DNA from 2 places in the Geobacillus sp. LYN3 genome. Region 2 is predicted to be linked to the other one. Evidence: a T-box and tRNA genes for the amino acid it is inferred to sense, from the RefSeq annotation. Region 2 holds a T-box; the other holds one or more tRNA genes.
The links. The T-box of region 2 lies ahead of serS (serine--tRNA ligase). A T-box ahead of a tRNA ligase gene usually reads a tRNA of that ligase, here a tRNA-Ser.
Positions count from the first base shown of each region.

Region 1: it has a tRNA-Ser gene. The T-box ahead of serS (serine--tRNA ligase) is inferred to sense a tRNA for this amino acid. The anticodon was not compared.

Region 1 is NZ_QCWL01000001.1:687,753-692,105, reverse strand. It holds tRNA gene DCC82_RS03635 (tRNA-Pro) at 1-31, opposite strand, end outside; tRNA gene DCC82_RS03630 (tRNA-Arg) at 35-111, opposite strand; tRNA gene DCC82_RS03625 (tRNA-Leu) at 186-268, opposite strand; tRNA gene DCC82_RS03620 (tRNA-Leu) at 285-369, opposite strand; tRNA gene DCC82_RS03615 (tRNA-Lys) at 375-447, opposite strand; tRNA gene DCC82_RS03610 (tRNA-Gln) at 449-523, opposite strand; tRNA gene DCC82_RS03605 (tRNA-Asp) at 544-619, opposite strand; tRNA gene DCC82_RS03600 (tRNA-Glu) at 669-740, opposite strand; tRNA gene DCC82_RS03595 (tRNA-Ser) at 761-853, opposite strand; tRNA gene DCC82_RS03590 (tRNA-Asn) at 856-930, opposite strand; gene DCC82_RS03585 (SprT family protein) at 1,340-1,807, opposite strand; gene cmpA (cortex morphogenetic protein CmpA) at 1,896-2,009, shown strand; gene DCC82_RS03575 (Tex family protein) at 2,004-4,169, opposite strand.
Region 2 is NZ_QCWL01000001.1:447,145-453,727, reverse strand. It holds gene DCC82_RS02395 (YaaC family protein) at 1-419, opposite strand, end outside; gene guaB (IMP dehydrogenase) at 548-2,014, shown strand; gene DCC82_RS02385 (serine hydrolase) at 2,136-3,467, shown strand; gene pdxS (pyridoxal 5'-phosphate synthase lyase subunit PdxS) at 3,621-4,505, shown strand; gene pdxT (pyridoxal 5'-phosphate synthase glutaminase subunit PdxT) at 4,523-5,101, shown strand; T-box leader at 5,171-5,387, shown strand; gene serS (serine--tRNA ligase) at 5,440-6,583, shown strand, end outside.

The sequences.
Region 1 (4,353 bases), 240 kb from region 2:
CATGTGCTCTACCAAGCTGAGCTACTTCCCGAAATGGCGCGCTCGAGAGGATTCGAACCCCTAACCTTCTGATCCGTAGTCAGATGCTCTATCCAATTGAGCTACGAGCGCAAATATTGATTTTGGAAACAACGAATTATATTTTAGCACTTCCTGAAATAAATCACAAGTATTTTTTGTATTTATGCGGTCGAGAGGACTTGAACCTCCACGGGGTTGCCCCCACTAGGCCCTCAACCTAGCGCGTCTGCCATTCCGCCACGACCGCATATTTATTAAGTTAGTGGTGCGGGTGGAGGGACTTGAACCCCCACGCCGTAAGGCGCCAGATCCTAAGTCTGGTGCGTCTGCCAATTCCGCCACACCCGCAAAAATGAGCCATGGAGGACTCGAACCTCCGACCCTCTGATTAAAAGTCAGATGCTCTACCTACTGAGCTAATGGCTCATGGCTGGGCTAGCTGGATTCGAACCAGCGCATCACGGAGTCAAAGTCCGTTGCCTTACCGCTTGGCTATAGCCCAATGTAAATAAAGTATCTAAATGGCGGTCCCGACGGGACTCGAACCCGCGATCTCCTGCGTGACAGGCAGGCGTGTTAACCACTACACTACGGGACCATCAATAAAATGGGGTTGGTGCTTTATAGACCCCAACACCCATCAGCAGTGACCCGTACGGGATTCGAACCCGTGTTACCGCCGTGAAAGGGCGGTGTCTTAACCACTTGACCAACGGGCCACGACAAAATATATCAAAAGTGGCGGAGAAGGCGGGATTTGAACCCGCGCGCCGTAAAGACACGACCTAACGGTTTAGCAAACCGTCCCCTTCAGCCACTTGGGTACTTCTCCAATGGCTCCGCAAGTAGGATTCGAACCTACGACCTACCGGTTAACAGCCGGTTGCTCTACCGCTGAGCTATTGCGGAATAAAGGGAAATGTAGTTATCTTGTTGCAAAACATCATAACTTTCCAGTTCGTTGCCTCTTCCTCTGCTAGCGAACTCAAAGTTGTTGGATGCATCGAGGCAACTCGTAGCAAATTCATAGAAGTATCGCTCATCGCTGAGCTATTGCGGAATAAAAATCATAGCAAACTTTTTCATCGCTTCCTAATTACTTATGGACTTGGACAATCGACATTCTTTATTATATTGAGCTGAGTGATGGTTGTCAATAGCTTTTATATTCATTTATCATCCATCGCCTTTTGGCGACGGCTTTTATAATTTAGCATATACAAACAATAGCTGTCAACACTTTTTTAACAAAAAATATTGTTTGTTTTTTTAGGCTTGCCTATAAATGCACAAAAATGAAACTACGGCAAACGTGCTTTCATATTTCTCCGCCGTTATCCAACATTAGTTTTCCGCCACATTGTCCACAAACATACTTGTCTGTATTGACCCGCTTTTTCCGTCTATATTTTAAACTGCACTTAGAACAAACATACACGTAAACTTTTTTTGTTCTTTGTTGTGCTTGCTGAGGGAGTGGCCGACAATAGCGGGGAGCCTGAACTTGTCGTAATAAATCACGAAAGTCTTGGTCACGATGTCGATATCCTTTTCCTTCCAAATGAAGATGGTAATGGCATAATTCATGCTTAATAATGGCAATAAGCTCTTCTTCTCCGAACGCTTCGTAATATTTTTTATTTAGTTCAATGTTATGAGTTTGTAATATGTAACGTCCTCCCGTTGTTCGAAGCCTTGGATTGAATGTCGCTGTATGTTTGAACGGTTTTTTGAAAAATTGTAAAGACACTCTTTCGACAAGCCGTTGCAAATCACTTTGTTTCATTTTCGTTACTCCTTACTTTTTTGACACAGGACAGACCAACCATACATACATTATATACTAACCTTTCTGTTACAGGAGGTCGACTGTTATGCCAACATGGTTAAAAAATCAAATGAGACGAGCCTATTATGAAAAAAATCGTTACCAAATCAAATTGCTAAATCAATGCTGGTTTTTTTATCAGAAAAAACACTGCTCATGAAAGCAGTGTTTTTTCTGATTCTTCCGGTGGAATCATAGATAAAGAAATTCTTCCTTTATCGAGATCTACATTGTCAACCCAAACTTTTACCACATCGCCTACTGATACAACGTCAAGCGGATGACGTACATATTGCTTGCTTAATTTTGAAATGTGAACAAGCCCATCCTGCTTAACCCCAATATCCACAAACGCTCCGAAATCGACGACGTTCCGCACCGTTCCTTCTAACTCCATTCCTCTTTTTAAATCTTCCATTTTTAAAATGTCTTTTCGTAATAACGGCTTTGGCAGCTCATCGCGAGGATCACGTTCTGGACGAATTAAAGCGTCGATAATGTCTTGTAATGTCAATTCTCCGATGCCAAGTTCAGCAGCCGTGTCAGGAATGGAAAGAGATTGCAATGCCTGACGAAGCTCTTCACTTCCGATATGTTCAGTTGTAAAACCAATTTGGTGCAACAGCCTTTTCACTTCTTCATACCGCTCAGGATGAATCGGCGTACGGTCGAGCGGTTCGTCTCCATCAATAATGCGTAAAAATCCGATACACTGTTCATATGTTTTAGCACCAAGCCGCGGTATCGATTTTAATTCCTCGCGGTTTTTAAATTTTCCTTGTTCCTCACGGCGTTTTACGATATTTTCCGATACTGTTTTCGTAAGCCCTGATACGTATTGCAATAAAGAGACGGAGGCAGTGTTGACGTTGACGCCAACTTGGTTAACAACGGTTTCCACGACAAACTGCAATGATTGCGCTAATTTTTTTTGTGAAACGTCGTGCTGATATTGGCCAACTCCTACTGATTTTGGATCAATTTTCACCAGTTCGGCAAGCGGGTCTTGTACACGCCTTGCGATCGAAACTGCGCTCCGTTCTTCTACCTGTAAATCTGGAAACTCTTGACGGGCAAGGTCAGAGGCGGAATAGACGCTCGCTCCCGCTTCATTGACAATAAGGTAAAAAATTTCTTTATCTACTTGTTTTAAGGTGTCCGCCACAAATTGCTCCGTTTCCCTTGAGGCAGTTCCGTTCCCAATGGCAATCATTTCGACATGATATTCTTCGATAATGCGGATTAACTTTTCTCTCGCTTCTTCTATCTGTTGCTGCGGGGGATGAGGGTAAATGACATCGATTTTCAGCAATTTGCCTGTTTCGTCGACCACCGCCAGCTTGCATCCCGTTCGATAGGCAGGGTCTATACCAAGAACAATCTTCCCTTTTAACGGCGGCTGAAGCAATAGCTTGCGTAAGTTCTCCGCAAAAATATGAATCGCCCGCTCTTCCGCTTTTTCGGTTAATTCATTGCGAATATCCCGCTCGATTGACGGTTCAATAAGCCTTTTGTAGCCGTCCTCAATCGCTTCAGAAAGGAGGGAAGCGGCGGGAGATTGCGGATTTGTAATAATGTGCTTTTGTAAGTATGTCATAATATCTTCTACCGGCGCCTGAATGGAAACACGCAACACTCCTTCTTTTTCGCCGCGATTGAGCGCTAATACACGATGCGGAACAATCCTATGTACTGGCTCTTCATATTCGTAATACATTTCATATACTTTTTTCTCATCATTTTCCGACTCTTTGACAGTCGATATGATCACGCCTTTTTTCCATGTGTGCTGGCGAATCCATTGGCGAAATTGTGCATCATCCGATACCTTTTCAGCGATGATGTCTTTCGCACCTTGAAGCGCCTCTTCGACGGTACGTACTTCTTTTTCTGGTTGAATAAACTCTTGCGCTTTTTCTTCCGGCCGCGGCCTCATTGGACACGTCCATAACCATTCCGCAAGAGGCTCTAACCCTTTTTCCTTGGCAATGGTGGCTTTTGTACGTCGTTTTTGTCTATAAGGACGATACAAATCTTCCACTTGCTGCAGTTTCGTAGCATTGATGATCGCGTTTTTTAGATCATCCGTTAGTTTTCCTTGTTCATCAATAAGGCGAAGGACTTCTTCTTTCCGCTGTTCTAAGTTTTGTAGGTAATTCCATTTCTCCAAAATATCACGAATTTGCACTTCATCTAAGGCGCCTGTCATCTCTTTCCGATAGCGGGCAATAAACGGCACCGTATTTCCTTCCTCAGAAAGAGAAATCACATTGCTAACTTGCTTTGTGGACAAATGTAATTCATTCGCTATCAGGTCCATCAACGCTTCTCTATTTAACAAATCCTTACCCCTCCATGACTAAAAATAAAAATAGCTACAATGATGCAGCTATTCCTAACGAGTCGTATATGAATAAAATAGTTGGACAGATCGATTGTTTGCGACCTGCCCTTTTTTGCGCATAGCAAACTACCCACCACTTTTTATGAAACGGAGGCGATAG
Region 2 (6,583 bases):
TGTTTCACATGAAACATTTTTTCAGAAAAATGAGTGAACAAGCCGTTTTTTTGTACCTTTACTTCGTCATCTAAAAATTCATATCCTTGTTTTTTTCTTTTTCTTGTTGAGACTCCGTGTGCTAAAACGGAAGTAGACTCAGGATAATCTGCATCGACAGTAAGCAGGCAAGCTTTTAAAAGTTGTACCATTCCGTAAAATAAAAGAACAGGCTTAATCGATAAAGGCGCATGGCGTGCGGTTGAATAAAAGTTTTGGCCGTGTTCTAAATAATAAAGAAATGGATAGCAGTTCGTGTAGCTTTTTTGCATAGCATCTTCTCTTTCTTGTTTTACATAGCATTGATAAAGCAGTTGTTGAGCTATATCTGCCGAATGAAATACGATAAATTTGTTTGGAATGTTTCTGTCATCCAACATTTCTATCCCCCTACCATGAATTTTTTAACAAAATAACTGAAAAGTTGAACATTTTCTCTATTCCTTGACAGTAGTTTAACCAGTTGATAAGCTACTAATAATAATTTTCCGGACAAGGGGGAGAAAACATGTGGGAATCGAAATTTGCTAAAGAAGGATTAACGTTTGACGATGTGCTCCTTATTCCTGCAAAATCAGATGTATTGCCTCGTGATGTAGATGTGACTACAAAGTTAAGCGAAACATTACAGTTGAACATCCCGATTATTAGCGCAGGAATGGATACGGTAACCGAAGCAGAAATGGCAATTGCCATGGCAAGACAAGGTGGGCTTGGGATTATCCATAAAAATATGTCCATCGAGCAGCAAGCAGAGCAAGTAGACAAAGTGAAACGTTCGGAGCGAGGAGTTATTACGGATCCATTTTTCTTAACCCCTGAACATCAAGTATACGATGCGGAACATTTAATGAGTAAATATCGTATTTCTGGCGTGCCGATTGTCAATAATGAGGAAGAGCAAAAGCTCGTTGGCATTATTACAAATCGTGATTTGCGTTTCATCCAAGACTATTCCATTAAAATCGCCGATGTAATGACAAAAGAAAATTTAATCACAGCCCCGGTCGGAACGACACTAGAAGAAGCAGAAAAGATTTTACAAAAGTACAAAGTTGAAAAATTGCCGCTTGTCGATGAAAACGGAGTACTAAAAGGACTTATTACGATTAAAGATATTGAAAAAGTAATCGAGTTTCCAAATTCTGCAAAAGACGCGAAAGGACGGCTTCTTGTAGGGGCAGCTGTTGGTGTTACAGCTGATACGATGATTCGCGTGAAAAAGCTGGTAGAAGCAAATGTTGACGTCATTGTCGTGGACACGGCGCATGGCCATTCCAAAGGCGTCCTTGAAACGGTGCGTAAAATTCGCGAACAATATCCAGACTTAAATATTATCGCTGGAAATGTCGCGACAGCGGAGGCGACACGCGACTTGATCGAGGCAGGAGCGAACATCATTAAAGTCGGAATTGGCCCTGGGTCGATCTGTACGACGCGCGTTGTCGCGGGAGTCGGTGTACCGCAAATTACGGCAATATATGACTGTGCGACAGAAGCCCGTAAATATGGCGTCCCGATCATCGCCGATGGCGGAATTAAATATTCCGGCGATATTGTAAAAGCATTGGCAGCAGGGGCACACGCGGTCATGTTGGGCAGCCTTTTAGCCGGAGTATCAGAAAGCCCTGGAGAAACGGAAATTTATCAAGGAAGAAGATTTAAAGTGTATCGCGGAATGGGATCTGTTGCTGCGATGGAAAAAGGAAGCAAAGACCGTTATTTTCAAGAGGATAATAAAAAGTTTGTTCCTGAAGGAATTGAAGGGCGCGTTCCTTACAAAGGACCTTTAGCTGACACGATTTATCAGCTTGTCGGCGGTTTACGTGCAGGAATGGGGTATTGCGGAACAAGAAATTTAGAAGAACTACGAGAAAAGACGCAATTTATTCGCATGACGAGTGCCGGATTGCGAGAAAGCCATCCGCATGATGTGCAAATTACGAAAGAAGCACCAAACTATTCTCTTTCTTAATATATGTCTATTGACCTAACTTAGGCGGAGAAAAGCTTCTCCGTCTATTTTTTTGCACTGGAGTGTGTTACAATAACGTTTGTGTGAGGAGGGTGTGACAGTGAAAAACATCAAACATAAAATGTTGATCAGTTTACTTATTATTTCTCTATTTTTGAGCCTGTTGCCATTTCGTGTGGCAAAAGCAGCAAGCGATCCGCTAAATATCGAAGCAGATGCGGCGATCCTTGTGGATGCAAATACAGGGAGAATTTTGTATCAAAAAAATATTGATACAGTTCTCGGGATTGCTAGCATGACCAAAATGATGACCGAGTATTTGCTGTTAGAAGCAATTAAAGAAAAACGGGTAAAATGGGATCAGCAATATACACCAAGCGACTACGTTTATCGTCTTTCGCAAGATCGCTCTTTATCCAACGTTCCTTTACGAAAAGACGAAAAATACACTGTTCGTGAGCTTTACGAAGCGATGGCGATTTATTCCGCCAACGCTGCAACGGTAGCTATTGCCGAAATTGTCGGTGGTTCGGAACAAAACTTTGTCAAAATGATGAATGAAAAGGCGAAACAATTAGGACTTAAGGGATATAAATTTGTCAACTCCACGGGATTAAGCAATGAAGATTTAAAAGGGTTTCATCCGGAAGGAACGAACGAGAGAGAAGAGAATGTGATGTCTGCCCGTTCCGTCGCCACACTAGCGTATCATTTGTTGAAAGAATATCCAGAAGTATTGGAAACAGCAAGTACTCCTCGGAAAATATTTCGCGAAGGAACCGATGATCAAATTAAGATGGATAACTGGAACTGGATGCTGCCTGGACTCGTTCGCGAATATGAAGGGGTAGACGGATTAAAAACAGGTTATACCGAATTTGCTGGATACTGTTTTACCGGAACAGCGGAACGAGATGGCGTTCGTTTCATTACAGTAGTGATGAATGCAAAAAGCAACGGAAAATCGACCATCGAAGCTCGATTTGAACAAACGGAAAAACTGCTTCACTATGGATTTAGCAATTACTCTATCAAAAAGCTATACCCGAAAGGATATCAACTAAAAGGAAAATCGACGCTACCGGTAGTGAAAGGAAAAGAAAAGTCGGTTGCCATCGTAACCGATAAGCCGTTTTTTCTTGTCGTGAAAAACGGAGAGGAAAAAAACTATCGTCCTGTATATGTTTTTGATCAAAAGAAATTAACAGACAAAGGTGAATTAGTCGCACCTATAAAAAAAGGTGAAAAAGTCGGATATATGACATTGCAATACAAAGGAGAAGAGGGATATAGCTTTTTAAGTCCGGAAATGAAAAAGAATGTAAGTGTCGATATTGTTGCAAAGAACAATGTTGAAAAAGCAAACTGGTTTGTGCTTGCAGTGAGAGGAATTGGCGGGCTGTTTGGCGATGTATGGACAAGCGTAGTAAAAACGGTCAAAGGCTGGTTTTAAAAGCTCCTTCCTTTTTAGGGAGCTTTTTTCTATTGTGATTTTTTTAAAAATTGAGGTAAAATAAAAAAATGTAATCATCCATTGTAAACACTGTGGTGTTTTAGGGTTAACCATCACAGTGTAACGGCATAGTGAAACAAGGAGGAATGACAAGTGGCAATTACAGGTACAGATCGTGTAAAACGGGGAATGGCGGAAATGCAAAAAGGCGGCGTCATCATGGACGTGGTGAATGCGGAACAGGCGAAAATCGCAGAGGCAGCCGGTGCAGTAGCGGTGATGGCATTGGAACGCGTCCCTGCTGATATTCGTGCCGCTGGCGGTGTCGCGCGCATGGCAGATCCAACGGTCATTGAAGAAGTGATGAAGGCCGTATCGATTCCTGTTATGGCCAAAGCGCGTATCGGTCATTACGTCGAAGCACGCGTCCTTGAGGCGTTAGGTGTTGATTATATTGATGAGAGTGAAGTATTAACACCAGCTGATGAAGAATTCCATATTGATAAAAGACAATTTACCGTTCCATTTGTTTGCGGTTGTCGCGACTTAGGAGAAGCGGCGCGCCGCATTGCTGAAGGGGCATCGATGCTTCGCACAAAAGGAGAACCAGGAACAGGAAACATTGTCGAGGCAGTGCGTCATATGCGCAAAGTAAATGCGCAAATACGCAAAGTTGTCAGCATGAGTGAAGACGAGCTTGTGACAGAAGCGAAGAATTTAGGTGCTCCGGTCGAAGTATTGCGCGAAATTAAGCGGTTAGGCCGCCTCCCTGTCGTCAACTTTGCCGCAGGCGGTATCGCGACTCCAGCTGACGCGGCATTGATGATGCATTTAGGTGCAGATGGGGTATTTGTCGGTTCTGGCATTTTTAAATCGGAAAATCCAGAAAAATATGCGCGGGCGATCGTTGAGGCGACAGCTCATTATGAAGATTACGAGCTGATCGCTCATTTATCCAAAGGATTAGGCAGCGCAATGCGCGGTATTGATGTCGCGTCACTATTGCCAGAACAACGTATGCAAGAGCGTGGTTGGTAAGTAAAGGAGTAGACGTTATGATGAAAATTGGAGTGCTTGGCTTACAAGGCGCCGTACAAGAACATGTTCGTTCCATTGAAGCGTGCGGTGCTGAGGCAGTGGTCGTAAAAAAAATAGAGCAATTAGAGGAAATTGACGGCCTTATTCTTCCTGGCGGCGAAAGTACGACGATGCGCCGTTTGATGGATAAATACGGATTCATCGAGCCGTTAAAACAGTTTGCTGCAGCGGGAAAGCCGATGTTCGGCACGTGCGCTGGCCTCATTTTGTTAGCGAAACGAATCGTCGGTTATGATGAGCCGCATCTAGGATTGATGGATATTACGGTGGAACGCAATTCTTTTGGCCGTCAACGTGAAAGTTTTGAAGCCGAGCTTTCGATTGCTGGCGTTGCCGATGATTTTATCGGTGTATTTATCCGCGCTCCACATATTGTGGAAGTAGGAGAGGACGTCGAAGTTTTGGCGAAATATGAAGGACGTATTGTTGCGGCAAGACAAGGGCAGTTTCTAGGATGCTCGTTCCATCCTGAATTGACCGATGACTATCGTATGACACAATATTTTCTCAATATGGTGAAAGAAGCGAAAGCATAAAAAGAGTTGCGTTTCAAAAAAACTTATAGTACATTATTGGTACAAACAGGCATATGAAAATCGCATAGCGCTAAAGCGATGAAAGGAACTAGTAGCAAGGTCGTTTCTCTCCAGAGAGTCGGTGGGTGGTGCAAACCGATGGGAAACACTTGTGAATCCATCCTGGAGTAAAATGCCGAACGCGCAAGCTAGTAAGCATTTTCGGCTTTTCGCCGTTATCGATTCAAGCGGAAGACAGCCTCGTCTTCAATTAGGGTGGCAACGCGGGATTACTCTCGTCCCTTTTTGGGGACGGGAGTTTTTATTTTATAATAATAATAAAAAAGGAGGTATCGTTGATGCTTGATGTCAAATATTTGCGCAATCATTTTGAAGAAGTAAAAGAAAAGCTTCTAAAGCGCGGCGAAGATTTAACAAATATCGATCGCTTTGAAGAGCTAGACAAAAAGCGCCGCGAATTAATCGCAAAAGCAGAAGAACTAAAAAATAAACGAAATGAAGTATCCCAACAAATCGCCGTATTGAAACGCGAGAAAAAAGATGCTGATCATCTCATTGCCGAGATGCGGGATGTAGGGGATCGCATTAAAGCCATGGATGATGAAATCCGCCAAGTGGAAGAGGAACTAAATGCGTTATTATTGTCTATTCCAAATATCCCGCATGAATCGGTGCCCGTTGGAAACTCGGAAGAAGATAATGTCGAAGTCCGCAAATGGGGGGAACCGCGTTCGTTTTCATTTGAACCGAAACCGCACTGGGATATTGCCGAACAGCTCGGTATTCTTGATTTTGAACGGGCCGCGAAAGTAACAGGAAGCCGCTTTGTCTTTTATAAAGGACTCGGCGCCCGCCTGGAGCGCGCGTTAATTAACTTTATGCTTGATGTTCATATCGAGGAGTTTGGCTATCAAGAGATATTGCCTCCGTACCTTGTCAATCGGGCGAGTATGACGGGAACAGGACAATTGCCAAAATTTGAAGAAGACGCATTCCGTATCGAAACAGACGATTACTTTTTAATTCCGACAGCAGAGGTGCCTGTGACAAATTTACATCGTGATGAAATTTTATCCGCGGAAGATTTGCCGATTTACTATGTTGCTTATAGTGCATGTTTCCGCGCCGAAGCTGGTTCTGCTGGACGTGATACAAGAGGGCTTATTCGCCAGCATCAATTCAATAAAGTAGAGCTGGTGAAATTTGTGAAACCGGAAGATTCATATGACGAATTAGAAAAGTTAACAAATCAAGCAGAGAGAATTTTGCAACTGCTTGGACTTCCTTATCGTGTTGTATGTTTATGCACCGGTGATTTAGGGTTCTCGTCGGCGAAGACATATGATATTGAAGTATGGCTGCCAAGCTATGGAACGTATCGTGAGATTTCTTCGTGCAGCAACTTTGAGGCATTCCAAGCACGGCGTGCTAACATTCGTTTCCGCCGCGAACCAAAGGCGAAACCGGAATATGTGCATACGC